One region of the Streptomyces sp. NBC_00984 genome, then DNA from elsewhere that is predicted to be linked to it. Evidence: predicted binding sites of a transcription regulator. Region 1 holds the regulator's gene; each other region holds the start of a gene.
What was found. Region 1 encodes HrcA, which represses chaperone genes, less so after heat shock. Its sites were predicted from a motif close to TTNGCACTCNGNNNNNCNGAGTGCNAA; they were not measured.

Region 1 (9,475 bases):
GGGACGGCCCTGGCCCAGGTGCGCCGGAGCGACGCCTGCCCCTGGGCGCTGATGGCCAGCACCTCGCCCCCGGGCGTCCAGCCGTGGACGGCGGTCCGCGCGTCGCCCCAGTAGGTGAGCCGCTGGGAGGGGCCGCCGTCGGCAGGCGCGATGTGTACCTCGGGTGCCCCGTCCCGGGTGGACGTCCAGGCGACCCGGGTTCCGTCGGGCGATATCCGTGGATGGGTGACAGGCCGGTTGTCGGCACTGACGCGCCAGGCTCGGCCGCCGTCCAGCGGCGCCAGCCAGACATCGTCCTCGGCGGTGAAGGCGATCGAATCGCCCTGGACATGGGGGTATCGGAGGTAGGCAGGCTGCGTCACATCGATCACCCTAGGCCGCGACCATGCTGTGCGTAACCGGGTTGGCCGGAGTCCGACGGGCCGCCGCGCGCCGGACCGGCTCACTTGCCCATGGGCGTTTCGGTCACCGTCACCGTGACGGTGACCGTCGGCCGGACGCCGGCGCCGCCGGCCGGCGGCGGTGGATTCCACACGGCGGCCGAGGGGGCGGCGTCGCAGTTGCCGAGCACATCCGCCCGGAAGACGGCCTTCCCGCCCGTCTTCGCGGCCAGGTCCCCCCGTACGCACCGCCCGCCGAGCTCCTGGGTGACCTTGCCGGTGAGGGTGATGGCCTCGCCCTTCGCGGACTTGCCGGTGCAGTCGACGTCCGCGATCCGGCGCGCGGACACGGCGGGCGACGCGCCCACGGTCCGGTCCCCGTCGACTCCGGCGGTGCAGTTCAGCCATTGCACGTCGACCCCGTTGCGCTCCAGTGCGCCGGTGCCGACCCGGTCGGTGGTCACGGCGATGGACGCGGAATTCAGTCCGCCCGCGGGCTCACAGGCGACGGCACCCGCGACCGCCGCGACCACGAGTGCGGACACGGCCAGAAAGCGCCGTCCTCTTCCCTGACCCCATGCCCTTGATGTCCCCATACGGGCAGCTTCCCACCGTTACCCACCGGACGGTAGACGGCGTGCGGTCGTACTGGGGGGCGCCGCCGGGGCGCGCGAAGGGGCTCCGGCCGACCGGCAGTTGCGGGCCGGGCTCACGACCAGCGGCCGGTGCGCCCCAGCAGCAGTGCCGTCGCCGCCGTGCCCGCCGTCGAGGTGCGCAGGACGCTCGCCCCGAGCCGGCAGGTCCGGGCGCCCGCCGCGGCGAAGACCGCCAGCTCGTCCGGCGACACACCGCCCTCGGGGCCGACGACCAGCACGATCTCGCCCTGGGCGGGGAGCCGGACGGTGGCCAGCGGCTCGCTGTTGTGTCCCCGGTCCTCGTGCAGGACGGCGACGAAGTCCGCCGTGGCGACGAGCGCGGCGACCTGCTTGGTCGTCATCACGTCGGCCACATCGGGGAAGCGCACCCGACGGGACTGCTTGCCCGCCTCCCGGGCGGTGTTGCGCCACTTCGCCAGGGATTTGAGGCCGCGGTCGCCCTTCCACTGCGTGATGCAGCGCGCTGCCTGCCAGGGCACGACCGCGTCGACACCGGTCTCCGTCATCGTCTCCACGGCGACCTCGCCGCGGTCGCCCTTGGGCAGGGCCTGGACGACGGTGATGCGGGGAGCGGGCCGGGGCTCCTCCCGGATCCCGGTCAGATCGGTGACGACGAGCCGGTCCTTGCCCTCGGCGGCCAGGACGATGCCTTCCGTCCAGTGGCCGCGCCCGTCGGTGAGCACGACGTCCTCACCGGCACGCAGCCGCTTCACCGACACGGCGTGCCGGCCCTCGGGCCCCTCCAGGACGAACTCGGGCCCGCCGGGGACCTGTTCGACGACGAAGACCGGTGCGGTCACTGCGTACTCCCTGTGCTCACTGCCGTCCGTGCGGCGTCCAGTTCTTCGGCGAGCAGCCGGACCAGCCGGCCCGCGGGCAGCTCGCGTGCCATCCGGTGTCCCTGCCCCGCCCACAGGGCCATGCCCTGCGCGTCCCCGGCCTTCGCCGCCGCCTTGCGCAGTCCGGCGGTCAGATAGTGGACCTGCGGGTAGGCCGCGGGGGCGTACGGGCCGTGCTCGCGCATGAAACGGTTGACCAGACCGCGCGCCGGGCGGCCGGAGAACGCCCGGGTCAGGGCGGTCCGTACGAACAGCGGGTTGGTCAGCGCCTGCTTGTGCAGCGGACTCGCCCCGGACTCGGGGCAGACCAGGAACGCCGTACCGAGCTGCGCCGCCTCCGCGCCCGCGGCGAGCACCGCGGCGATCTGGGACCCGCGCATCAGCCCGCCCGTGGCGACGATCGGTATCTGGACGGTCTCGCGGACCTGGGACACCAGCGAGAGCAGCCCGATCCCGGCGCCGTCGGCCTGCGGGTCGTCGCGGTGGGTGGACTGGTGGCCGCCAGCCTCGATGCCCTGGACGCAGACCGCGTCGGCGCCCGCCCACTGGGCGGCCTGGGCCTCCTCGGGCGTGGTGACCGTCACGACGGTGTACGTGCCGACGCCGGCGAACGCGTCGAGGGTGTCGCGGGTCGGGCAGCCGAAGGTGAACGAGACGGCCGGGACCGGGTCCTCCAGGAGGATGGCCAGTTTGGCGTCGTAGTTGTCGTCGCCGCCGCTGGAGTCCGGGTCGCCGAGCGGGGTCTCGTACCAGGCGGCCTCGCCCGCGAGCTGATGCCGGTACACCTCGACGGCGCTCGGGTCGGCGAGCGCGGGCTGCGGCATGAAGAGATTGACGCCGAAGGGCTGACCGGTCAGCCCTCGCAGCTGTTTGATCTCGTTGTACATGCCGTCCGCCGTCTTGTACCCGGCGGCGAGAAAACCGAGCCCGCCCGCCTCGGAGACGGCCGCGACGAGCTGCGGGGAGGACGTGCCCCCCGCCATCGGGGCCTGCACGATCGGATACCGGCAGAGATCGGTCAACGCGGATGACATGACCGCATCGTGTCACGTCCCGCGCGGCCCGGCGTGCGCGGGACGGGGTCCGCTTTGTACTCAAACGCCGGACGGACCCGTCGAGCGGGCCCGTCCGGCGTCCGGGAACGGTGTGCCGGGTCGGTCAGCGGCCGTTGAAGGCGTCCTTCAGCCGGGAGAACAGCCCCTGCTGGCCGGGCTGGAACTGGCCGGTGGGCCGCTCCTCGCCACGCAGCTTCGCCAGGTCCCGCAGCAGTCGCTCCTGCTCCGGGTCCAGCTTCGTCGGGGTCATCACCTCGACGTGCACGATCAGATCGCCGCGCCCGCCGCCCCGCAGGTGCGTGATGCCGCGTCCGTGCAGCGGGACCGACTGGCCGGACTGGGTGCCCGGCCGGATGTCGACCTCCTCCAGGCCGTCGAGCGTCTCCAGCGGCACCTTGGTGCCGAGCGCGCCCGCCGTCATGGGGATGGTGACCGTGCAGTGCAGATCGTCGCCGCGGCGCTGGAACACCGCGTGCGAGAGCTCGTGGATCTCCACGTACAGGTCGCCGGCCGGGCCGCCGCCGGGGCCGACCTCGCCCTCGCCCGCGAGCTGGATGCGGGTGCCGTTGTCGACACCGGCGGGGATCTTCACGGTGAGCGTGCGGCGCGACCGGATGCGGCCGTCGCCGGCGCACTCCGGGCACGGGGTCGGCACGACCGTGCCGAAGCCCTGGCACTGCGGGCAGGGCCGCGAGGTCATGACCTGGCCGAGGAAGGACCGGGTGACCTGGGAGACCTCGCCGCGGCCGCGGCACATGTCACAGGTCTGGGCGGAGGTGCCGGGTGCGGCACCCTCGCCACTGCAGGTCGTACAGACGACGGCCGTGTCGACCTGGATGTCCTTGGTGGTGCCGAACGCGGCCTCGGCGAGATCGATCTCCAGCCGGATCATCGCGTCCTGGCCGCGCCGGGTGCGCGAACGGGGTCCGCGCTGCGACGACGTACCGAAGAACGCGTCCATGATGTCGGAGAAGTTGCCGAAGCCTCCCTGTCCGAATCCGCCCGCGCCGGCGCCGCCGGAGGCGGACAGCGGGTCGCCGCCGAGGTCGTAGACCTGCTTCTTCTGCGGGTCCGACAGCACCTCGTAGGCGGCGTTGATCTCCTTGAACCGCTCCTGGGTCTTCGGATCGGGGTTGACATCCGGGTGCAGCTCGCGGGCGAGCCGACGGAATGCCTTCTTGATCTCGTCCTGGGATGCGTCGCGGCGTACGCCGAGTACGGCGTAGTAGTCCGTGGCCACTTACGACTCCGCCAGGATCTGTCCGACGTAACGTGCCACTGCGCGTACCGCTCCCATCGTTCCGGGGTAGTCCATGCGGGTCGGTCCGACCACGCCGAGTTTGGCGACTGCCTCGTCGCCCGAACCGTAGCCGACCGCGACGACGGACGTGGAGTTGAGCCCCTCGTGGGCGTTCTCGTGCCCGATACGTACGGTCATGCCCGAGTCCTTGGCCTCGCCGAGCAGCTTCAGCAGCACGACCTGCTCCTCCAGTGCTTCCAGCACCGGCCGGATCATCACAGGGAAGTCGTGCCCGAAGCGGGTGAGGTTGGAGGTGCCGCCGATCATCAGCCGCTCCTCCGTCTCCTCGACGAGGGTTTCGAGCAGGGTGGAGAGCACGGTGGACACGGTTCCCCGGTCCTCGCTCTCGAAGGATTCCGGCAGATCCTGCACCAGCTGCGGGACGTCCGCGAAACGGCGTCCGACGACCCGGCTGTTGAGCCGGGCCCGCAGATCGGCGAGAGAGGTCTCGCCGAACGGGGCGGGGCAGTCGATCATGCGCTGTTCGACCCGGCCGGTGTCCGTGATCAGCACGAGCATCAGCCGGGCGGCTGCCAGTGACAGCAGCTCCACATGCCGCACCGTCGACCGGGTCAGCGAGGGGTACTGCACGATGGCGACCTGCCGGGTCAGCTGCGCGAGCAGCCGTACGGTGCGGCCCACGACGTCGTCGAGGTCGACCGCGCCGTCGAGGAAATTGTGAATGGCACGGCGCTCCGGCGACGAGAGGGGCTTGACCCCCGCGAGCCTGTCGACGAAGAGCCGGTAGCCCTTGTCCGTCGGGATGCGTCCGGCACTGGTGTGGGGCTGGGCGATGAAGCCCTCGTCCTCCAGCACCGCCATGTCGTTGCGGACGGTCGCCGGGGAGACCCCCAGCTTGTGCCGCTCGGTGAGCGCCTTGGAGCCGACGGGCTCCTCCGTGCCGACATAGTCCTGGACGATGGCGCGAAGCACTTCGAGTCTGCGTTCGCTGAGCATCGCGCACACCTCCAGCTGTGTTTCCTCGTGGTTCTCGGGTCGTTCCTGTTCCTGTGCCCAGGAATCCGCTTGGCACTCGGTCAACGCGAGTGCCAGCAATCCCCCGGCCAGTGTACGGCGGCCGAGTGGGGGGCTAGCAAGGGCGACCGGCCACGCTACCGCGAGACCGTGCAGGTCGTTTGCCGATAGCGTCCCGGTATGGATGCCTCTTGGGAAGAGTTCGGATGGGAGCGACTCGGTCACGGAGTGGGCCGGCGGCGCCTTCCCGGGTGGGACGCGACCGTCGCACTGGTGGCCGGAACGGACGGAGTGCTCCTCTACGACACCGGATCGACGCTCCGTGAGGGTGCCGAGGTGCGGTCCCAGGCCCAGGCTCTGCTCGGCCGGAGGGTGACGCATATCGCACTCAGCCATCCCCATTTCGACCACGTCCTGGGCACCGCCGCGTTCCCCGGCGCCGAGGTGTACGGGGCGGTCGGCATGGCGGAGCTGCTGGAGCGGGGGGCGGACGACCTGCGCAGCTCGGCGGTGCGTCACGGAGTCGGCGAGCACGACGCGGCGGAGGCCGTCGACGCGCTGGTGGTGCCGCGGCACCAGGTGCGCGGCGAGTGGACGCTCGATCTGGGCGGCGGGCGCGAGGTGCTGCTGGCCGACGTGGGCCCCGCACACAGTGGCCACGACCTCGTGGCGGTCGTCCCCGGCTCCCCCGCGATCGTGCTCTGCGGCGACCTGGTCGAGGAGTCCGGCGAGCCGCAGGCGGGCCGGGACGCGTTCCCGTCCCGCTGGCCGGCCTCGCTGGACCGGCTGCTGGCGCTGGGCGGCGAGGACGCGGTGTACGTTCCGGGGCACGGGGCGGTGGTGGACGCGGCGTTCGTACGGGAACAGGGCGAACAACTGGCCGTACGCTTCGGCGTGTCGTGACCCTCAGGGCCTGCCCGGCGGATCATGGCCGGGGGCGCGTCCGACCCTGATCCGCCGGACAGGCCCTGGTCGTCCTATCGTCGTCCGATGCGCAGCTACCAGCCGGACCTGACCCCGCCGTGGAAGAGGTCCGCCCCCGTTCCCGAGGTCCCCGCCGAACCCGATCTGGTCGTGGAGGAGGTCTCCACCGGATTCTGCGGTGCGGTGATCCGCTGCGAGAAGACGGCCCAGGGTCCGACAGTGACCCTGGAGGACCGATTCGGCAAGCACCGGGTGTTCCCGATGGAGCCGCGGGGCTTCCTGCTGGAGGGCCGGGTGGTCACCCTCGTACGCCCCTCGGCCGCCGCTCCGGTGCGCCCCGCCCGTACGGCCTCGGGTTCGGTCGCGGTCCCCGGGGCGCGCGCCCGGGTCGCGCGGGCGGGACGGATCTATGTGGAGGGCCGGCACGACGCGGAGCTGGTCGAGCGGGTCTGGGGCGACGACCTGCGGATCGAGGGCGTGGTCGTCGAATACCTGGAGGGCATCGACGACCTCCCCGCCCTCGTGCGCGAGTTCTCCCCCGGCCCGGACGCCAGGCTGGGCGTCCTGGTCGACCACCTGGTGCCCGGCTCCAAGGAGTCCCGGATCGCCGCTCAGGTCTCGGACGCGAACGTGCTGGTGGTCGGCCACCCCTACATCGACGTGTGGGAGGCGGTGAAGCCGTCCTCCGCGGGCATCACGGCCTGGCCGGTGGTCCCGCGCGGCCAGGACTGGAAGACGGGCGTGTGCCGCGCGCTCGGCTGGCCGGAGAACACCGGCGCGGCCTGGCAGCGGATCCTGGCCACGGTCCACTCGTACCGGGACCTGGAGCCGGCCCTGCTGGGTTCGGTGGAGCACCTGATCGACTTCGTGACGGCGCCGGCAGAGTAGCCCGCCGGTCCACGCCCCCGCCCCGCGGCCCCGGCCCTCAGTCCACCAGGTCCCGCACCACCGCGTCCGCCAGCAACCGCCCCCGCAACGTCAGCACCGCCCGTCCCCGCTCGTACGGGCCGGGCTCCAGGAGGCCGTCCGCCAGGGCGCGGCGGGAGGCGGCCAGGCCGGCCGGGGCCAGGATGCCGAGGGGACAGCCGTCCGCGAGCCGGAGCTCCAGCAGGATCCGCTCGACCCGCCGGTCCTCCTCGGAGAGGATCTCGCGTCCGGCCCCCGGCGACCGCCCCTCGGCCAGCGCCTGGGCGTACGCGCCCGGGTGCTTCACGTTCCACCAGCGCACCCCGCCGACATGGCTGTGCGCCCCGGGCCCGGCGCCCCACCAGTCGGCCCCGCGCCAGTACAGCTCGTTGTGCAGGCACCGGCCCTCGGGCGTACGGGACCAGTTCGACACCTCGTACCAGGAGAAGCCCGCCGCGGCCATCGCCTCGTCCGCGATCAGATACCGGTCCGCGTGCGCGTCGTCGTCGGTCATCGGGATCTCGCCGCGCCGGATCCGCCGGGCCAGCTGGGTGCCCTCCTCGACGATCAGCGCGTACGCCGACACATGGTCCGGCCCGGCGCCGATCGCCGCGTCCAGCGAGGCCCGCCAGTCGTCGTCGGACTCCCCCGGCGTGCCGTAGATCAGGTCGAGGTTGACATGCTCGAAGCCCGCCTCGCGGGCCTCGGCGACACATGCCTCGGGCCGGCCCGGCGTATGCGTACGGTCCAGGATCTTCAGCACGTGCTGCCGGGCGCTCTGCATCCCGAACGAGATCCGGTTGAAGCCGCCCTCCCGCAGTTCGGCGAGATACGCCGGACCGACGGACTCCGGGTTGGCCTCGGTGGTGATCTCTGCGTCGTCCGCGAGCCCGAACTCCTCACGGATCGCCCCCAGCATCCGGACCAGGTCCGCGGCGGCCAGCAGCGTCGGCGTACCGCCGCCGACGAAGACGGTGCGGACCGGACGCGGATCGTCGCCGAGGACCTTGCGGGCCTGGCGGACCTCGCCGATCAGATGCTCGGCGTAGTTGTCCCGGGAGGCCAGCGCGCCGCCGGAGCCGCGCAGCTCGGTCGCGGTGTAGGTGTTGAAGTCGCAGTAGCCGCAGCGGGTCGCGCAGTACGGCACGTGCAGGTAGAAGCCGAGCGGCCGGCCGGCGGCGCCTTCCAGGGCATGGCGGGGCAGCGCCCCGTCGTCGGGTACGGGTTCACCATCGGGCAGTACGGAAGGCATACCGCCCATTGTCGCTCGCCGCCGGGGAACCCTCGGCCACGGCCGTGATCACTGAGGCCGCGCCCGCCCCCGGACGCGGGTCCTCACCCGGCCTGGAGCACCAGCAGCGCCAGATCGTCGTCGGGCGGACGCTCGGCGAATTCGTGCACCGCCCGCTTGATCCGGTCCGCGATCCCGTCCGCCGACAGCCCGGTGCAGGCGGCCAGCGCCTGGGCCAGTCCGTCCCCGTCGTCGAACATCAGCGGCCCGCAGCGCCGCTCCGTCACTCCGTCCGTGACGCACAGCAGGCTGTCGCCGGGCGCCAGCTCGAAGCTCTCGCTCTCGTACGCGACGTCGTCGAAGATCCCGAGCAGAATCTGCGGCTCGGCGGCCGGGCGCACCTCGCCGTCGGGCCGCAGCAGCAGCGGCAGCGGGTGGCCGGCGCTGGCCAGGGTGCAGCGCACACCGCCGCCGGGCAGCGGTACGAGCTCTCCGTACAGCAGGGACAGGAAGCGGGACTGTCCGGTGTCCGCCGTCTGCTGGCCGCCGGCGGCGGCCACCATGAGCGCGGCCGCCTCGGCGGCCTCCATGGCGTCGTCGAGGAGCAGCCGGTTGAGCCGGTCCAGGACCTCGCCGACACCGAAGCCCTCCCGGGCCAGCAGCCGCAGCCAGGGCCGGGCGAGGCCGGTGACGACGGCGGCCTCGGGGCCGCTGCCCTGCACATCGCCGAGCACGAAGCACCAGCGGTCGCCGGGACACGGGAAGATGTCGTAGAAGTCGCCGCCGACGACTCCGTCGTCGCTGGGTTCGTACACCAGCGAGCTGGAGACCCCGGGTATGTCGGCGACCTTTCCGGGCAGCAGCGCGCGCTGCAGGATGCGGCTGATGGTGGCCTGCCGGGTGTAGGCGCGGGCCGCGCCGACGGCGAGGCCGACCCGGCGCACGAAGTCCTCGATGAGCGCGGTCACTTCGTCGGGGACACGGGCGAGACCCTCCCGGCCGAGCAGTACGGCGCCGAGTGTCCGGCCGCCCGAGGTGATCCGGTAGGCGAGGGCGGACGCGGCGCGCTCCTCGGCCTCCGCGCCCTCCTCCTCGCCGCCGGGCCACGGCATGGAGACGGGCCCGGTGCCGACCCGCTCGGGGAGCCGGATCGGGGCCTGCTCCAGCACGGTGCGCAGCTGCCCGGTCTCGGCCTCGTCCCGGTGCCAG
Region 2 (9,475 bases), 2.1 Mb from region 1:
CCGACGGGCTGCCCGCCCCCGTCCACCACCCGGCGGCCCTCGTCCGCAGGCGGCTCACCGACAAGATGCCGCCCGAACGGGTCACTCCAGCACAACAGCGGACGGTGTTGCGCACCCTCGAATGCAGCGAGTGCCGCTCGCCGGGCAGCGCGGAGGCCCTGATCGGCGGCCGGTGCAGGCCGTGCCGGGGCGAATCGGTCGCCGTACCCGCCGGGCCCGGCGGAGCCGTACCGGCGGACGGCGTACGCGGCCGGATGAACGAGGTACGGGCCGGACTTGCCCGACGGTCCGCGCGGCCGAAGTCACGCTGACCCGGGGAGGCGGGAAGCCGCGCCGGGTGTCCGAAACCGGCTCCCACCTGGGGGTGGTTTGATCCGCTTTTCCTGGGCCGGTGACTACGTTGCGTGTTCCTCTTGGCGCGCATCGTAATCAACCATCCCAAAGGGGAACGAACCATGTCCGAACCGTCCCACGAGCAGATCGTCTCCGGACTCCGCGACAAGCCCCCCATCGCCCTGGCCCCCGGCCCCCGCCTGGACGCCGAGAAGCCCGTCTCGCTCCCACTGCCGCCCAGCACCGTGTGGGACCTGCCGGGCGGTACCGCCTGGGTCTACTACGGCGAGGGGAACACCGGTCTCGTACGGCCGGTCATCTTCGCCGACGGCTTCAACACGGGGCCCAGCGAGCTGGAATTCTCCTGGGAGATCATGGAGTTCGGTGACTACGCGCTCATCAGCGAGCTGCGCCGCCGTGGCCATGACGTCATCCTCCTCGGCTTCCATGAGCGCAGCGCGTCGATTCTGGACAACTCCCGCACCGCGCAGGCCGCGATCATGCAGGCCATCGCGGAGCGGCTGGGCGACACACCGCTGGCCGTCGGCGGGTTCAGCATGGGCGGGCTCGTCACCCGGCATGCGCTGGCCAAGCTGGAGTACGAGAGCATCGACCACCAGACCGCTCTGTACTTCTCGTACGACAGCCCGCACCGAGGCGCCTGGATCCCGATCGCGCTCCAGGCGTTCGCGCACTACATCAAGGATCTCGACAGCCGGTTCTCCGACCAGATCAACAGCCCGGCCGCCCAGCAACTGCTGTGGCGGCACATCGAGAAGTGGGACGACACGCCGGACCAGAGCGTCTTGCGCGCCCAGTTCCTCGCCGAGATGGAAGCCGTCGGCCAATGGCCGCGCCGACCCCGGCGGATCGGTGTCGCCAACGGCGTGGCCGACGGCACCGGCACCGATGTGCGGGCGGGCGAACTGGCCCTGGAGGGCAAGGGCCTGTCGATCGTGGGGACCAAGCTCTACACTCAGGCGCCGGGCCCCGACGAACTCGTCGCGAAGCTGCGCGTGGTGACGCTGAAGACCAACGAGGTGCGTGCGAACGGACTCCCCTCGATCGACGGCGCACCCGGCGGCTCGCTGGAAGGCTTCGGCATCCTCGCCGACGGGCTCAACGCCCTGAGCCCGTTCCTCGGCTTCAAGACCGACGTACGCATCCGGTCGCACTGCTTCGTGCCGGCGGTCAGCGCGGTGGACATCCGCGATCTGGACACGGACGAGGAGCTGTACGCGGACATCTCCTCGCTCCCGGAGGACGAGAGCGGGCTGGACGAGTTCAAGCTCGCCTCCCGGAACGAGGGACACACCCTCGTGACGGAGGAACTCAGCACCTGGCTGCTCGACCGCCTGCCGTAGCGCGGGTCGGCGGGCGGGAGCGTCACGGTGCCCGACACCCCGTCATACCGGGAGCCGGACGCCCACGACGGAATGGGGGCCGCGGTATCACGCGCCCACGATGCTCCGGCGGGCATCGTGGGCGCGTCCACCGCACGCCCACGGGGAGCCGCGGCTGGAAGGGCCGATGTGACGCCGACCGGTTCGCGGCACGCCTCGTACCCGGGCGCACAAGCACCGTTCGCCCCGGAAACGACATCGGGCCCCTGGACCAGCTGGTCCAGGGGCCCGACGCGGCAAAGCTGTACAGGAACTACCGATCCGTCAGGATCAGAAGTCCATGTCACCGCCCGGCATGCCGCCCGGAGCGGCCGCGGCGGCCTTCTCCGGCTTGTCGGCGATGACGGCCTCGGTGGTGAGGAACAGCGCGGCGATGGACGCGGCGTTCTGCAGGGCGGAACGCGTGACCTTCGCCGGGTCGAGGATGCCCTCGGCGATCATGTCGACGTACTCGCCGGTCGCGGCGTTCAGACCGTGGCCGACGGCCAGGTTGCGCACCTTCTCGACGACGACGCCGCCCTCGAGACCACCGTTGACGGCGATCTGCTTGAGCGGGGCCTCCAGCGCCAGCTTGACGGCGTTGGCGCCGGTCGCCTCGTCACCCGAGAGCTCCAGCTTCTCGAAGACGGCCGAGGCCTGGAGCAGAGCCACGCCACCACCGGCGACGATGCCCTCCTCGACGGCGGCCTTGGCGTTGCGCACCGCGTCCTCGATGCGGTGCTTGCGCTCCTTGAGCTCGACCTCGGTCGCGGCACCGGCCTTGATGACGGCCACGCCGCCGGCCAGCTTCGCGAGGCGCTCCTGGAGCTTCTCGCGGTCGTAGTCCGAGTCGGAGTTCTCGATCTCGGCGCGGATCTGGTTGACGCGACCCTGGACCTGGTCGCTGTCACCGGCACCGTCGACGATCGTCGTCTCGTCCTTGGTGATGACGACCTTGCGGGCGCGGCCGAGCAGGTCGAGACCGGCGTTCTCCAGCTTGAGGCCGACCTCCTCGGAGATGACGGTGCCACCGGTGAGGATGGCGATGTCGCCGAGCATGGCCTTGCGGCGGTCACCGAAGCCCGGGGCCTTGACGGCGACGGACTTGAAGGTGCCACGGATCTTGTTGACGACCAGGGTCGACAGGGCCTCGCCCTCGACGTCCTCGGCGATGATCAGCAGCGGCTTGCCGGACTGCATGACCTTCTCCAGCAGCGGAAGGAGGTCCTTCACGTTGCTGACCTTGGAGTTGACGATCAGGATGTACGGGTCGTCGAGGGACGACTCCATGCGCTCCATGTCGGTGGCGAAGTACGCCGAGATGTAGCCCTTGTCGAAGCGCATACCCTCGGTGAGCTCCAGCTCCAGACCGAAGGTCTGGGACTCCTCGACGGTGATGACGCCTTCCTTGCCGACCTTGTCCATGGCCTCGGCGATGAGCTCGCCGATCTGGGTGTCGGCGGCGGAGATGGAGGCCGTCGAAGCGATCTGCTCCTTGGTCTCCACGTCCTTGGCCTGCTCCAGGAGGGCGGCGGAGACGGCCTCGACGGCCTTCTCGATGCCCCGCTTGAGGGCCATCGGGTTGGCACCCGCGGCGACGTTGCGCAGACCCTCGCGGACGAGAGCCTGGGCGAGAACGGTGGCGGTGGTCGTACCGTCGCCGGCGACGTCGTCCGTCTTCTTGGCGACCTCCTTGACCAGCTCCGCACCGATCTTCTCGTACGGGTCCTCCAGCTCGATCTCCTTGGCGATGGAAACACCATCGTTGGTGATCGTGGGGGCGCCCCACTTCTTCTCAAGGACGACGTTGCGACCCTTGGGGCCAAGGGTGACCTTGACGGCGTCGGCGAGCTGGTTCATGCCGCGCTCGAGACCGCGCCGGGCCTCCTCGTCGAACGCGATGATCTTGGCCATGTGAAGTGGTCCTCCCGGACAGGGGTGGATTTCTCCGGACCGAGTGGCGCCCGCGACGGACGGCCTGCGTGACCGGTGGTTCCTTGCCCCACCGACCTGCGGGCCTCACCGGCCCGGTCCAAGTTCTGTCACTCTCACCTGGAGAGTGCTAACGCCAATGATTAGCACTCGACCCCCGAGAGTGCAAGCGTCCCCCTCGGGATGTGGACACCGCGCCGGGGCGCGCAGGAGGCAGACACGGCACGCGCGGGAGGCATGCACGGCGCGCGCAGGAGGCGTGCACGCCGCCCACGGAAGGCATGCACGCCGCGCGCGGGACGCACTGAGGGCCCGTACCCCCGGGGTACGGGCCCTCAGTGCGTGAGTGCAGTGCGTGAGTGGCGTCGTTGGCCGACCGCTCGAACTCAGCCGACGGCGAGCTTGACCATGTCTGCCTGCGGCCCCTTCTGGCCCTGCGAGATCTCGAATTCAACTCGCTGACCCTCTTCGAGGGTGCGGTATCCGTCCATCTGGATCGCGCTGTAGTGGACGAAAACATCCGCACCACCGTCGACCGCGATGAAGCCGTACCCCTTCTCCGCGTTGAACCACTTGACGGTGCCCTGAGCCATGCCTAACTCCCCTATTACTGGCCCTTGCGCAGGACCGCACTTCGCGGACCCGGGTCAGAACTCACCCTCCGACAGGAGAGGGTGGGTGCGCCGGAACGCGTCGACCGCGGCTGAATGTATCTGCCCAACTGCCCTCTGCAACAGGTCAATCGGACGAGAATTCTCGGCAGAACCGAACGCCCGGATATGCGGAATTCATATGAATCCTGGGCAAGTCGGGCCAGGCAAAGGCGACTTATGCCTCAAGCGGATCGCGCACTTTGGCTGCATCTTGTCGTGGCCGGGCGCATTCTCGTATGCGGGCGGCACGGGCAGCTGGGGGGACTTCCCACACTGTACCGCGCTCAACCATGCAGAATTGCCCCCTCCGTTTCAAACACGGAGAGGGCAATTCGATTACGCGGTGCGGTCGGACGGGGCGTCAGCAACCGCCGGCCACGGCCGGGATGATCGAGATGCCGGCGCCGTCCGGCGTGGCCGTCTCCAGGCCGCCCTCGAAACGCACGTCGTCGTCGTTGACGTACACGTTCACGAAGCGGCGCAGCTTGCCCTGGTCGTCCAGGACGCGGGCGGCGATGCCCGGGTGGTTCTGCTCCAGGGACTCGATGACCTGGGAGAGGGTCGAGCCCTCGGCCGGGACCTCGGCCTGGCCGCCCGTGTAGGTGCGGAGGATGGTGGGGATGCGGACCTTGACGCTCATGGTGGGTGCCCTTCCTGAAGTCTCGGGTGGTCAGCTGGTGGCGAGGCCGGCGGCGCGGAACGCGTCCAGGCTGGGACGGATCGTCGCGGTCGCCTGAGAAGTGTCGGCCACCGCGTCGAGGGTCTTGAGGCCGTCACCCGTGTTGAGTACGACGGTGGTCAGCGACGGGTCGATCAGACCGGCCTCGATGAGCTTCTTCGTCACGCCGACCGTCACACCGCCCGCCGTCTCCGCGAAGATGCCCTCGGTGCGCGCCAGCAGCTTGATCGCGTCGACGACCTGCTCGTCGTCGACGTCCTCCACGGCACCGCCGGTGCGACGGGCGATGTCCAGGACGTACGGGCCGTCGGCCGGGTTGCCGATGGCGAGGGACTTGGCGATCGTGTTCGGCTTCTGCGGCCGGACGATGTCGTGGCCGCCCTTGTACGCGACCGACACCGGCGAGCAGCCCTCGGCCTGGGCGCCGAAGAGCTTGTACGGCTTGTCCTCGACCAGGCCGAGCTTGATCAGCTCCTGGAGGCCCTTGTCGATCTTCGTGAACTGCGAGCCGGACGCGATCGGGATGACCAGCTGGTCCGGGAGCTGCCAGCCGAGCTGCTCGCAGATCTCGTAGGCCAGGGTCTTGGAGCCCTCGCCGTAGTACGGACGCAGGTTGACGTTGACGAAGCCCCAGCCCTCGCCGAGCGGGTCGCCGATGAGCTCGGAGCAGAAGCGGTTGACGTCGTCGTAGTTGCCCTCGATGCCGACCAGCTCACCGCCGTACACCGCGGCCATGACGACCTTGCCCTGCTCCAGGTCGTGCGGGATGAACACGCAGGAGCGGAAGCCGGCGCGGGCGGCGGCGGCGCCGACGGCACCGGCGAGGTTGCCGGTGGAGGAGCAGGAGAGGGTGGTGAAGCCGAAGGCGCGGGCGGCCTCGATGGCCTGGGCGACGACGCGGTCCTTGAAGGAGTGCGTGGGGTTGCCGGAGTCGTCCTTGACGAACAGCTTGCCCTGCTCGACGCCGAGTTCACGGGCGAGGTTGTCGGCCTGGACGAGCTTGGTCCAGCCGGGGTTCAGGTTCGGCTTCTCGGCGACATCGGCGGGGACCGGCAGCAGCGGCGCGTAGCGCCAGATGTTGGCCGGTCCGGCCTCGATGCGCTTCTTCAGCTCTTCGGGGGAGCCGCTCGGAAGGTCGTACGCGACTTCGAGCGGCCCGAAACAGGAAGCGCAGGCGAAAATGGGGCCGAGTTCGAAACGCTCGCCGCACTCGCGGCAGGAAAGGCCCGAGGCGGGACCGAGGTCGACGGCTTCGGCGTTGGCGTCAGCGTCGGCGGAAGAATTGGTGCTTACTGCAACGGTCTGCGCAGCCATGGTGGCGAGGCCCTTTCTCCTCATCTTCCTCGCGGCGCGTTTCGCCACGAGACGGAATTGGCACCTTCCCCACCTGACCTCACGGTCGGCGGGGGGGTTGCCGGGACTTCAACGGGCCGTTCCCTCAGTCCCTCTGGATGAGCGCTGTGGCACCGGATCTTCGATCCGGGCATTTATCGGCGGCCGGACCCCGGCATGCGATGGTCGTCCGCGTTGTTCAAGACTGTAACCGAAGCACCGGACTGTTGAGATAGTCGTCCGAACCGCGAGATGGATCACATACAGGGAGTATCGACCGTGCTGGAAGAGGTCGAATGCTGGCTGGCCAGGCGTTCCTGGTCGGCCGCCGACCGCCCGTTGGACCGCCTCCTGGCCGCCAGGGCCACGGCCGGGGAAGCGGGCCGCGGGAGCGTCAGTGTCGTACTGCCCGCGCTGAACGAGGAGGCGACGGTCGGCAAGATCGTCGCGACGATCCGGCGCGAGCTGATGGAGAAGGTCCGGCTGGTCGACGAGCTCGTGGTGATCGATTCCGGTTCCACGGACGACACCGCGAAGGTGGCCCGGGAGGCCGGCGCCCGGGTGGTGCACCGGGACGCGATACTCCCCCGGATACCGGCCGTGCCCGGCAAGGGCGAGGTGCTGTGGCGCTCGCTCCTGGTGACCGGCGGTGACATCGTGTGCTTCATCGACGCCGATCTGAAGGACTTCTCGGCGGACTTCGTCTCCGGCATCGTCGGTCCGCTGCTGACCGACCCGGACGTGCAGTTCGTGAAGGCGATGTACGACCGCCCCTTCGGTGACACGGCGGGGCAGGGCGGTCGCGTGACCGAGCTGGTGGCCCGTCCGCTGCTCAATCTGCACTGGCCGCAGCTGGCCGGTTTCGTCCAGCCGCTGGGCGGCGAGTACGCCGTGCGCCGCTCCCTGCTCGAACGGCTGCCCTTCCCCGTCGGCTACGGCGTGGAGCTGGGCCTCCTGGTCGACGCGCTGCACACGGTGGGGCTGGACGCGCTGGCCCAGGTCGACGTGGGGGTGCGCAAGCACCGGCACCAGGACGGGCAGGCGCTCGGCCGGATGGCGGCGGCGATCTACCGGACCGCGCAACTGCGGCTGTCCCGCGGCCACCTGGTACGCCCGGCGCTCACCCAGTTCGAGCGCGGCGCGAACGGCTTCGTACCGCGCACCCATGCCGTGGACACCGAGGAGCGGCCCCCGATGTGCGAGATCGAGGAGTACGTTTCGCGCCGCGCGGCCTGACGTGGCCTGACTTCGCACGTTTGGGCGGTTCGTGATCGGGCTAGATTCCGCAACATGGTCTCCGAGCACGAAGCCCAGTCCACCGCCCGACCCTCCGCCCAGGTCCTCGTCGCGTCCAACCGCGGCCCGGTGTCGTACACCCTGGGCACGGACGGATCGCTCGACGCGAAGCGGGGCGGCGGCGGGCTCGTCTCCGGGCTGAGCGCCGTCGACGACAAGCTGTGGGTGTGCGCGGCGCTGGGTGACGGGGACCGGGAGGCGGTCCGGCGCGGGGTCGGTGAGCCGGGCGTACGGATGCTCGACATCGACGCGGACGTGCACGCCGACGCGTACAACGGCATCGCGAACTCGGTGCTCTGGTTCGTCCACCACATGCTGTACCAGACGCCGCTGGAGCCGGTCTTCGACGCGGAGTTCCGGCGGCAGTGGGCGTCGTTCGAGACCTACAACCGGGCCTTCGCCGAGGCGCTCGCCGAGGAGGCGGGGCAGGGCGCCGCGGTGCTGGTGCAGGACTACCACCTGGCGCTGGTGCCGGGCATGCTCCGCGAGCTCCGCCCCGACCTGCGGATCGGGCATTTCTCGCACACCCCGTGGGCGCCCGTCGACTACTTCCGGCTGCTCCCCGACGACATCGCCGAGCAGCTGCTGCACGGCATCCTGGGCGCGGACCGGGCGGCGTTCCTGACCCGGCGCTGGGCGGACGCGTTCATCGGCTGCTGCACCCAGATCCTGGGCGGCACCGGGCGGACCAGGATCGGGGTGCACGGTCTCGGCGCGGACGGGGACTTCCTGCGCCGCCGGGCGCACGAGGCCGATGTGGACGAGCGGATGGCGGCGCTGCGCGAGCAGACCGGCCCCGGCCGGAGGACGATCGTACGGGTGGACCGAACGGAACTGTCCAAGAACATCGTGCGCGGCCTGTTCGCGTACCGCGCGCTCCTGGACGAGCGGCCCGAATGGCGCGGACGCGTCGTCCATGTCGCCTTCGCGTACCCCTCCCGGCAGGACCTCGCGGTGTACCGCGACTACACGGCCGAGGTGCGACGGGTCGCCGACGAGATCAACGCCGTGTACGGCACGGAGAGCTGGACGCCGGTCGTGCTGCACGTCAAGGACGACTTCGCCCGCTCGCTCGCCGCGTACCGGCTGGCCGACGTGGCGCTCGTCAACCCGATCCGCGACGGCATGAACCTGGTCGCCAAGGAGATCCCGGTCGTCTCCGACCACGGCTGCGCGCTGGTGCTGTCGCGGGAGGCGGGGGCGTACGAGGAGCTGGGCAGCGACGCGGTCGTGGTGAACCCGTACGACGTCTCGGCGACGGCGACGGCGCTGCACGAGGCGCTGACGATGGCGGAGGACGAACGGGCCGCGCGCACGGAACGCCTGGCCGCGGCGGCGGTCGCGCTGCCGCCGCAGCAGTGGTTCCTGGACCAGTTGGACGCGCTGCGGCGGGAGTGAGCCGCCCGGGGTGTCAGATCCGCCGGGCCAGCCCGGCCAGGAAGGCGACGACGTCGCCCGGTCCGGCCAGCAGCAGGTCGGCCCGCTCGGCCAGCTCGGGCACCTCCGCGCTGCCGCTGCAGACCAGCAGTCCGGGGATGCCGTCGGGGCCCTCGGTGCGGAGCTTCTCCACCGCGGCGTACGCGGCGAGGTCGCCGAGGTCGTCGCCCGCGTACAGCACGGACTCGGCGTCCGTCTCCCGTACGTACTGGGCAAGCGCCACGCCCTTGTCCATGCCCGGCGGGCGCAGCTCCAGGACCAGCCGGCCCGGCTCGACGATCAGTCCGTGCCGGGCGGCGAGCTCGCCGAGCGGGCCGCTCAGCGCCTCGAACGCGGCCTGCGGATCGGCGGCCCGGCGGGTGTGGACGGCAATCGCCCGGCCCTTCTCCTCGATCCAGGTGCCGTGCCACGAGCCGGCCCGGTCCAGCACG
Region 3 (9,475 bases), 2.5 Mb from region 1:
GGCAGCCGGTGCCAACGCCCTGCCGGTCGCCGAATTCACCCTCGCCACGATCCTGTTCGCCGGCAAGCGGGTCCTGCACACCGCGCACCGCTACCGCGATCTGCGCGCCGGCCACGACTGGCTCGCGGAGCTCGACGGGGCCGGCAACTACCGCCGTACAGTCGGCATCGTCGGCGCCTCCCGCATCGGCCGGCGCGTGATCGAGCTGCTGCGCCCCTTCGACCTGGACGTGCTGCTGTACGACCCGTACGTGGACGGCGCGGAGGCGGCGCGGCTCGGGGTACGGCTCACCTCGCTCGACGAGCTGTGCGCGAGCAGCTCCGTCGTCTCGGTGCACGCTCCCCAGCTCCCGGAGACGCACCATCTGATCGGTGCGGCGCAGCTGTCCGCCATGGCGACCGGGACGACGCTGATCAACACGGCGCGGGGTTCGCTGGTCGACGAGGAGGCGCTGCTGTCCGAGCTGACGACCGGCCGGCTGCAAGCGGTGCTGGATGTGACGGACCCCGAACTCCCGCCTGCGCACTCGCCGTTGTACACCCTGCCCAATGTGCTGCTCACCCCGCACGTGGCGGGTTCGCTGGGCGACGAGCTGCACCGGATGGCCGACCAGGCGCTGGACGAGATGGAGCGCTTCGCGGCCGGTCTGCCGTTCGCGGACCCCGTGCACTCCGGCAGTCTGAGCCACTCGGCCTGAAACGCCCGAAGGCCCCCTGTCCCACCGTCGAGCGGGGCGGGTTCTAGCGATCCCCGCAACACCCTGGATTTCAGGGAGTTGCGGGGATCGTGGATTTTGAGGAGTTGAAGGCGCGGTTCTTCGAGGCGCTGGACCGGGAGAACGGGAGTGTCTCGGGTGCTGCTCGGGCGGTTGGGGTGAGCCGACACACGGCGGCGGGCTGGGCGCGGAAGGCCGGCGTCCGTGGTCGTGGGAAGACGGGCACCAGTGGGCATCCGGGGCGGGCGGAGTACGACCGGCTTCGCGCGTCGGGGGTGCGACGACGGGATGCCGCGGCGCAGGTCGGGGTCCACGAGCGCACAGCCAAGGACTGGGACCGCGGGATCCGGAAGATCGGCAACGCGCGCCTGCACCCCGATGGGCGAGGGATCGACTACACAACGGGCATGACCAGCACCGTCGCCGTCACGTCGGCGCCCTCTCTTGCGGCAGTCGAAGCCGAGCTGCACCCACGGTTCCTGACGGTGGCCGAGCGGGAGTTGATCGCCGACATGCGTCGTGAGGGCCGCTCACTGCGGGCGATCGGACGGGCACCGGGCCGGCCGGCATCCACCGTCAAACGTGAGATCGATGCCCGTTGCGTCGAGGGCGTCTATCAGCCCCACCGGGCACAGCGGGCCTGGGCGAAGAGCCGGGCACGCCCCAAGCAGTCCAAGCTCGCCCACGACGGTCCGCTGCGCGAGTACGTCGCGGGCAAACTGCAGCAGCAGTGGTCACCCGAGCAGATCTGTCACGCTCTGGTCATGGAGTTCCCCGACGACGAGGGTATGCGGGTGAGTCCGGAGACGGTCTACCAGGCGATCTATGTCCAGGCCCGTGGCGGGCTGCGGCGCGAGATCGCACTCGCGCTGCGCACCGGGCGCACCCGCCGCAAGCCACACCGTGGCCCGGAGCAGCGCACTCGCCGGTTCGTCGACGAGATGGTGATGATCTCCGAGCGGCCTGCCGAGGTCGAGGACCGGGCGGTGCCCGGCCACTGGGAGGGCGATCTGATCGTCGGCCCCCGCAGCGAGAGCGCGATCGTGACGTTGGTCGAGCGTTCCACCCGCTACGTCATGCTCGGGCATCTGCCCGGCGGACACACCGCCGAGGAGGTCCGTGACGTGCTGGTGCCCTTGATCCAGACCCTGCCCGCGCACCTGCGCGGCTCGCTGACCTGGGACCAGGGCTGCGAGATGGCCGCGCACAAGCAGTTCACCGTCGCCACGGGAGTACCGGTCTACTTCTGCGATCCGCACTCCCCTGGCAGCGCGGATCGAACGAGAACACCAACGGTCTGCTGCGGCAGTACTTCCCCAAGAGCACCGACCTGTCCGTGCACAGCGCCGCAGACCTCGAACACGTCGCTCAGCAACTCAACGGCCGACCACGCAAAACGCTCGGCTGGAGAACCCCAGCCGAGCGCCTGCGTGATCTACTGACGACCGCATAGGCCATCAGGTGTTGCGAGGACCCCGAGAATCCGCCCGGTGGGACAGGGGGCCTTCTGCGGCTGTGCGCCCTGAGCGGTCAGGCGTCAGTGCGAGTGGCCGTGACCGCCGTGGCCGGCCTCGGCCTCTTCCTCGGCCGGCTTCTCGACGACCAGGGTCTCGGTCGTGAGCAGCAGCGACGCGATGGACGCGGCGTTCTCCAGCGCGGAGCGGGTGACCTTGACCGGGTCGATGACGCCGGCCTTCACCAGGTCGCCGTACTCGCCGGTCGCGGCGTTGAAGCCCTGGCCCTTGTCGAGCTCGGAGACCTTCGAGGTGATGACGTAGCCCTCGAGGCCGGCGTTCTCGGCGATCCAGCGCAGCGGCTCGACGGCGGCGCGGCGCACGACCGCGACACCGGTGGCCTCGTCGCCGGTCTTGTCGAGGTTGCCCTCCAGGACCTTGACGGCGTGGACCAGAGCGGAGCCACCACCGGAGACGATGCCCTCCTCGACCGCGGCGCGGGTCGCGGAGATGGCGTCCTCCAGACGGTGCTTCTTCTCCTTGAGCTCCACCTCGGTGGCGGCACCGACACGGATCACGCACACGCCGCCGGCCAGCTTCGCGAGGCGCTCCTGGAGCTTCTCGCGGTCCCAGTCGGAGTCCGTGGCGTCGATCTCGGCCTTGATCTGGTTGACCCGGCCCTTGACGTCGCCGGGCTCGCCGCCGCCGTCCACGATCGTCGTGTCGTCCTTGGAGACGGTGACGCGGCGGGCGGAGCCCAGCACGTCCAGACCGGCCTGGTCGAGCTTGAGGCCGACCTCCTCGGCGATGACGGTCGCACCGGTGAGGGTGGCGATGTCGCCGAGCATGGCCTTGCGGCGGTCACCGAAGCCCGGGGCCTTCACCGCGACGGCGTTGAAGGTGCCACGGATCTTGTTGACGACGAGGGTCGACAGCGCCTCGCCCTCGACGTCCTCGGCGATGATCAGCAGCGGCTTGGAGCCACCGGCCTGGATGACCTTCTCCAGCAGCGGGAGCAGCTCCTGGATCGAGCCGATCTTGCCCTGGTGGATCAGGATGTACGGGTCGTCGAGGACGGCCTCCATACGCTCCTGGTCGGTCACCATGTACGGGGACAGGTAGCCCTTGTCGAAGGCCATGCCCTCGGTGAAGTCGAGGTCCAGACCGAAGGTGTTGGACTCCTCGACGGTGATGACACCGTCCTTGCCGACCTTGTCCATCGCGTCCGCGATGAGCTCGCCGACCTGGGTGTCCTGCGCGGAGAGCGCGGCCACGGCGGCGATGTCGGACTTGTCGTCGATCGGGCGGGCGGTCGCGAGGAGCTCCTCGGACACGGCCTTGACCGCGGCGTCGATGCCCTTCTTCAGGGCGGCCGGGGAGGCACCGGCGGCGACGTTGCGCAGACCCTCGCGGACGAGCGCCTGGGCGAGCACGGTGGCGGTGGTCGTACCGTCACCCGCGACGTCGTTGGTCTTGGTCGCCACCTCCTTCACCAGCTGGGCACCGAGGTTCTCGTACGGGTCGTCGAGCTCGACCTCGCGCGCGATGGTGACACCGTCGTTGGTGATGGTGGGAGCGCCGAACTTCTTGTCGATGACGACGTTGCGGCCCTTGGGGCCGATCGTCACCTTGACCGTGTCGGCAAGCTTGTTGACGCCGCGCTCAAGGGCGCGACGGGCGTCCTCGTCGAACTTCAGGATCTTCGCCATGGGAGCTGAGCTTTCCTCTCGAACGAACTGCGCCCCCGACCACCCGGCTGGTTATTCGCGGGGGCCAGGGGCGCAGAACAGAAGCAAACGTGGGTGAATTACTTCTCGATGATCGCGAGCACGTCGCGAGCCGAGAGGACGAGGTACTCCTCGCCGTTGTACTTCACCTCGGTGCCGCCGTACTTGCTGTACAGCACGACGTCGCCGGTCTTGACGTCGAGCGGAAGGCGCTCGCCGTTCTCGAAGCGGCCCGGTCCCACGGCCAGGACGACGCCCTCCTGGGGCTTCTCCTTGGCGGTGTCCGGAATGACCAGGCCGGAGGCCGTGGTCTGCTCGGCGTCGAGCGGCTGGACCACAATGCGGTCCTCGAGCGGCTTGATCGCAACCTTGGTGCTGGCGGTCGACACGATCCGGTCTCCCCCTTCGGAGATCTCACGGGGTAACAGTCTTGGGTGGCGACCAGGTCGATCCGTCGTCGCGGGTGCCGGACCTGCCAGTCGCACAGTACTGCTGGCACTCTCCAGTGGTGAGTGCCAGCACCGAGACTATGACCGGGATTAGCACTCGGTCAAGCGGAGTGCCAATTCGAGCAGTCGTGGCGTCGCCGCCGCGGCGCCTGCGCGGCGCCGGACACGCCGACCGGGGCACGGTCCGGACAACAGTCCGGACAACATGGGGACAACGTCCGGACGGACCGGACCGTTCCGTACGACCGTCCCGTCCTCGTCCCCGTCCTCGTCCCTGTCCTCGTCCCCGTCCCCGTCCTCGTCCTCGGCGGGATCGCCGCGGTGGTCGGCCTGTTCTCCGTCGCGCTGATCCGCGCGAACCGGCCCTGGGCGGGGTGATCCAGCTGCTGGCGGCGCTGGTGCTGTGCGTGGTGGCGGTGCTGGTCGGGCACGAGGACTACGGCCGCTCGCATCCGGCGCCCGCGTCCGCACCCGCCCCTTCGTACGATCCCGGCCGCACCGGCCACCAGCGCCTCAGCGGCGGCGACAACCGCGAGTGCCTGGACCCCGGGGGCCGACGGCACGCGATCACGACCATCGACCCCGGCTCGCCGTGATCACCGCGCGCCGTCGGGCCCGCCGCGGGCGTCCGCGGCGGGTGGTGCACCCGCTGCGCGGCCTTGCGGCCCAGCCGTTCGATCGGGTCCACCGACTGTGCGCAGCCGGTGGTGGTGAGGAGCGCACCGGCTGCCAGCAGTCCGGCCAGCAGCCGGCGCGCCCTGCTCATACGTAGTCCTCCAGCCGGGCCACGGCGTAGCCCCGGTCCGTGACGGTCTTCATGACCGCCCGGACCAGGTCGGCCATGCTGCCGTCCCATTCCGCACGGCCACGGAAGTGCGTGAGGATGATGTCGCCCGGGTGCAGGTCCTGGTCCTCCTCGCGCCACTCCATGTGGTCCGGGAACGCCTCGGCGTTCCAGAGGGGCACGGCCTTGATCCCGCAGGACTTCGCGATGCGGAGCGTGTCCCCGTTGTAGTTGCCGTACGGCGGGCGGAAGAGCCTGGGCCGCTTCCCGAACTGCTTCTCGATGATGTCCTGCTCGTCGCAGATCTCGCGCTTCTGCTCGGCGTGCGAGAGGCCGGGCAGATAGGGGTGGTTGAGCGTGTGGTTGTTGAGGGTGACGCCCAGCCGCTGCGCCTCGCCGAAGTACCCGTAGTTGTCGCTCACCTCGTAGTCGCTGAGGAACGCGCTGTACGGGATGTCCAGCTCGTCCATCATCTGCAGCAGCTCGGGGTCCTTCTCGGAACCGTCGTCCATCGTCAGGAAGACGACGCGGTCCTTGGTCGGGACGGTGGTGAAGACCGGCGGCAGCGAGTCGTCGTCGCCCTTCACCTCGAAGCCCTCGCGGGTGGTGATGCGCGGCTTCACGGCGGGCGGCCGCGGTGCGATCAGCGGCGGCCTGTCCAGCCCCCACTTCTTGGCGAGCCTCGCCCGCACGGCTGGGGTGAGCTGCGCGTTCTCATGGGCATCGCCGGGTACGCGGGCCCGGCCGGCGCCCTGTCCGGAGCCGCCCGGGTGTCCGGCGGCGGGGTTCGTGCCCGCCTCCGGGCCCGGGTTCCCGGCGGCGGGCCGCTCTCGGTGCTCGGCCTCGCCGCCCCCCTGCCCGCCGGACCCGGAGGCGCAGCCGGAGCCGACCGCGGCGACCAGGAGCGCAGCCAGGACGGCACAGGCGGGCCGGTGACCGCCGGAGCCCCGTCTCCGTTCGGAATGGGGCATGCCCGATCCACGCCACTTCGTGGTCATCTTTTCCTTTTGTCGAACAAGCCGCATGGCGCCGCATCCTGCCAGCACGTGATCGGCCTCCCGGCCCGACACCTCCACCGGGCCCGCCGGTCTACCCGGCTGGCTCACAATGGGGCGGGTGAACGCTCTCGCCCCGAACGACCCGTCCGCCGCCGACGACCGGTCCGACGCCCCCGACCCGCTCGCCGCCTTCATGGCCCTGCGCACCCCCGAGGGCGCCGCGCTCCTGGACGAGCTGCGGTCGTACGACCCCGCCCAGGAACTCGCCACCGCCACCCGGCTGCGCCGCAGCCACCCGGCCGCCCTGGTGTCGGCGGCGCTGGGACAGGCCCGGCTGCGGCAGCGGGCGGTGGCGAAGTTCGGTGCCGAGGACGCGTACCGGATGTTCTTCACGCCGAACGGCGTCGAGCAGGCGACCCGTACCTCGGTGGCCACCCATCGCGCGCGGCGGTTCGCGGCCGGCGGGGTGCGGAGCCTCGCCGACCTCTGCTGCGGGATCGGGGGCGACGCGATCGCGCTCGCGCGGGCGGGCGTATCCGTCCTCGCCGTCGACCGCGACCCGCTGACCGCCGAGGTGGCCCGCGCCAACGCCGCCGCGCTGGGCCTGGACGGTCTGATCGAGGTGCGGTGCGCCGATGTCGCCGACATCGACACCTCGCCCTACGACGCGGTTTTCGTCGACCCGGCCCGGCGCGGCGGCAGGGGCAGGATCTTCGACCCCGAGGCGTACTCGCCGCCGCTCTCCTGGGCGACCGGCGCCGCGCTCGCGGCCCCCCGTGCCGCCCTGAAGATCGCTCCGGGCATCCCGCACGAGGCGATCCCGGCGCAGGCGGAGGCCGAGTGGATCTCGGACGGCGGCGATGTGAAGGAGGCGGTGCTCTGGTTCGGCGAGGGCTTCGCGGCCGGTTCGTACCGCGCCACCGTGCTCCCGGCCCGAGCCACCCTGTGGTCCGGGACCCCGCTGCCCGCCCCGCCCGTCGGCCCGGTCGGCCGCTATCTGTACGAGCCGGACGGCGCCGTCATCCGCGCCCATCTGGTCGCCGACATCGTCGCGCGGTGCGAGGGCCGGCTGGTCGACGAGACCATCGCGTACATCACGAGCGACCGGCGGTACGAGTCCCCGTACACCTCCGGGTACGAGATCACCGACCGGCTGCCGTTCAACATGAAGAAGCTGAAGGCGCTGCTGCGGGAGCGGCAGGTGGGCGTCCTGACCGTCAAGAAGCGCGGTTCGGCGGTCGAACCGGAGGAGTTGCGCCGCCGGATGAAGCTCCAGGGGCCGAACTCCGCGACGGTCTTCCTGACCCGGGTGGCCGGAGCACCGACGATGCTGATCGGCCACCCGCTGACCGGCCCGGCCTGACCTGGCCGGCGGCCGTCAGGCGAGGTCGGTCAGATCGTCCGCGTACACCTGCGAGAGCGGCTGAGGGCCCACGTACTGCTGGCAGTTGCACTGCCCGGACTCGAAGCGGACCGGCTTCTTGGTCTCGTCCCAGGCCGTCGGCACCTCGATCCGCTCATGGCACTTGCCCTGCTTGTCGTGCTTGGCGAGATGGTACGTGCAGCCGCAGACCGGCTCCGGCGGCCTGTTCGCCGCGTCGAGGGCCAGCCGCTCCCGCTTGGACGCCTCAAGCAGTTCCAGCTTGCGGTCGTGCCGATTGCGCAGCGCCGTACGGACGTTGTCGACGGCCCATCCGAAGCCGCCCGTCCAGAAGATGATGAGCACCCACCAGTACCACTCCATGTCGCCCTCCCCCTGCGTGACCCATGTATCGGGTCAGGATAGGTCCGGGGTCAGCGGTGGGCGCCGCCTCCGACGGAGAACAGCGGTTCCGGAGCGCGCGCCCCGGCCAGTACGCGCGGCACCCAGCGCCGGTGGGCGAACGCCTTGACGAGGCCGATCAGTCCGACGATCCAGCCGGTCAGCCCGAGCCCCATGACCAGGACGGCCAGGCCGTAGGCGTTTCCGTCCAGCACGCCACTGGCCGGGACGGCGAAGCAGGTGTACAGCCCGGCCGCGCAGAGCGCGAAGGACATCAGCAGCCAGGCGAGGGAGGCGCCCGGCATCCGCAGTGCCGCGTCGCGTACCGGATCGCGGTCCAAGCCGCCCCAGGCGTCGAGCAGTCGGCGGATCCTGCGGTCGCGGCGCAGGCCCATGACGACGAGGATGACCGCGGGCACCACGCAGCCGACGCCCATGGCGGCGAGGACCACACCGATCGCGGCGCTGATGACGTCGTACGACTCCTCGAAGGTGATCAGCGCCGTGCCCAGCAGCAGCCAGCCGAGCGCGCAGAGCGCTCCCCACAGCCACAGCATCGCCAGCCGGCCCGGTGAGACATGCGCCTTCACCAACGCGCCGAGGACCGCGGCCCGGTCGGTCAGCAGGGCCTCCCGGTCGGGCCAGGAACGTATCTCCACGGGCGGTGGCGGTGGCGGCAGTTGTGCGCGGCGAGACATGGGGCAGACCCTACCGACCGCGCGGGCCGGCTCATGCGTTGCGCAGCGCCTCCAGGTCCAGCTTGCGCATGCCCATCATCGCCTTCATGGCCCGCGCGGCCCTGGCCGGGTCCGGGTCGGACAGCACCTCGTCGAACCCACGGGGAACGAGCTGCCAGGACAGGCCGTACTTGTCCTTGAGCCAGCCGCACTGCCCCTCCTCACCGTCCTTGGTGAACTCGGCCCACAGGGTGTCCACCTCTTCCTGCGAGGCACAGTCCACCGACAGCGAGATCGCCTCGGTGAAGGGGAACTGCGGGCCGCCGTTGAGCGCGGTGTACTCCTGGCCGGCCAGCCGGAACTGAACGGTCATGACCGATCCCGTCCGGCCCGGCGCGGCCTCGGGGTAGTACGTCGTCCTCAGCACCTTCGAGTCGCCGCCGAAGACGGACACGTAGTATTTCGCGGCTTCCTCGGCCTGGGTGTCGAACCACAGGAAGGTCGTGATCTTCTGCATGGTCTGCTCCTGTCGGGTGGCGCGGAAGGCTGTGCAGGGTAGACCCGTCCGGCGGCCGGAACTCATCGGCCGGCGCGGTCCGGATGCCCGGCGCGGTCCAGGAGCATCGCCCGTTCCCGTTCGTTGCGGGTCAGCCCGGCCGCCCGTACGAACTCCGCCCGCGCCTCGTCCGTGCGCCCCGTCCTGGCCAGCAGGTCCCCGCGGACGCTGGGCAGCAGGTGGTAGTCCTTGAGCGCCGGGTCGTCCGCCAGCGCGTCGGCCAGGGCGAGGCCGGCTTCCGGGCCCCGCGCCATCGAGACCGCCACGGCCCGGTTCAGTTCGACGACCGGGGACGGCGTGATCACGGCGAGGCGGTCGTAGAGGGCGGAGATGGTGGTCCAGTCGGTGTCCTC

Region 2: groL (chaperonin GroEL) is a predicted target of HrcA. The motif match lies at 3,791-3,817, and genes of this name have one in related genera.
Region 3: groES (co-chaperone GroES) is a predicted target of HrcA. The motif match lies at 4,436-4,462, and genes of this name have one in related genera.

The regions. Positions count from the first base shown of each region.
Region 1 covers NZ_CP108734.1:6,144,755-6,154,229, reverse strand. Annotated here, with positions in the region: gene OG520_RS27480 (S41 family peptidase) at 1-362, opposite strand, end outside; gene OG520_RS27475 (hypothetical protein) at 443-925, opposite strand; gene OG520_RS27470 (16S rRNA (uracil(1498)-N(3))-methyltransferase) at 1,090-1,836, opposite strand; gene OG520_RS27465 (nitronate monooxygenase) at 1,833-2,909, opposite strand; gene dnaJ (molecular chaperone DnaJ) at 3,034-4,170, opposite strand; gene hrcA (heat-inducible transcriptional repressor HrcA) at 4,171-5,187, opposite strand; gene OG520_RS27450 (MBL fold metallo-hydrolase) at 5,386-6,108, shown strand; gene OG520_RS27445 (DUF3097 domain-containing protein) at 6,196-7,017, shown strand; gene hemW (radical SAM family heme chaperone HemW) at 7,055-8,296, opposite strand; gene OG520_RS27435 (SpoIIE family protein phosphatase) at 8,371-9,475, opposite strand, start outside.
Region 2 covers NZ_CP108734.1:4,065,978-4,075,452, forward strand. Annotated here, with positions in the region: gene OG520_RS17910 (hypothetical protein) at 1-311, shown strand, start outside; gene OG520_RS17915 (hypothetical protein) at 456-1,697, shown strand; gene groL (chaperonin GroEL) at 2,007-3,629, opposite strand; gene OG520_RS17925 (cold-shock protein) at 4,034-4,240, opposite strand; gene OG520_RS17930 (MoaD/ThiS family protein) at 4,662-4,940, opposite strand; gene thrC (threonine synthase) at 4,971-6,293, opposite strand; SAM riboswitch class I at 6,311-6,437, opposite strand; gene OG520_RS17940 (glucosyl-3-phosphoglycerate synthase) at 6,591-7,547, shown strand; gene OG520_RS17945 (trehalose-6-phosphate synthase) at 7,602-9,005, shown strand; gene otsB (trehalose-phosphatase) at 9,019-9,475, opposite strand, start outside.
Region 3 covers NZ_CP108734.1:3,654,365-3,663,839, forward strand. Annotated here, with positions in the region: gene OG520_RS15800 (hydroxyacid dehydrogenase) at 1-697, shown strand, start outside; partial or broken gene OG520_RS15805 (IS30 family transposase) at 991-2,168, shown strand; gene groL (chaperonin GroEL) at 2,253-3,878, opposite strand; gene groES (co-chaperone GroES) at 3,977-4,285, opposite strand; gene OG520_RS15820 (hypothetical protein) at 4,720-4,941, shown strand; gene OG520_RS15825 (polysaccharide deacetylase family protein) at 5,108-6,100, opposite strand; gene OG520_RS15830 (THUMP-like domain-containing protein) at 6,237-7,490, shown strand; gene OG520_RS15835 (hypothetical protein) at 7,506-7,871, opposite strand; gene OG520_RS15840 (hypothetical protein) at 7,922-8,587, opposite strand; gene OG520_RS15845 (VOC family protein) at 8,619-9,083, opposite strand; gene OG520_RS15850 (RNA polymerase sigma factor) at 9,146-9,475, opposite strand, start outside.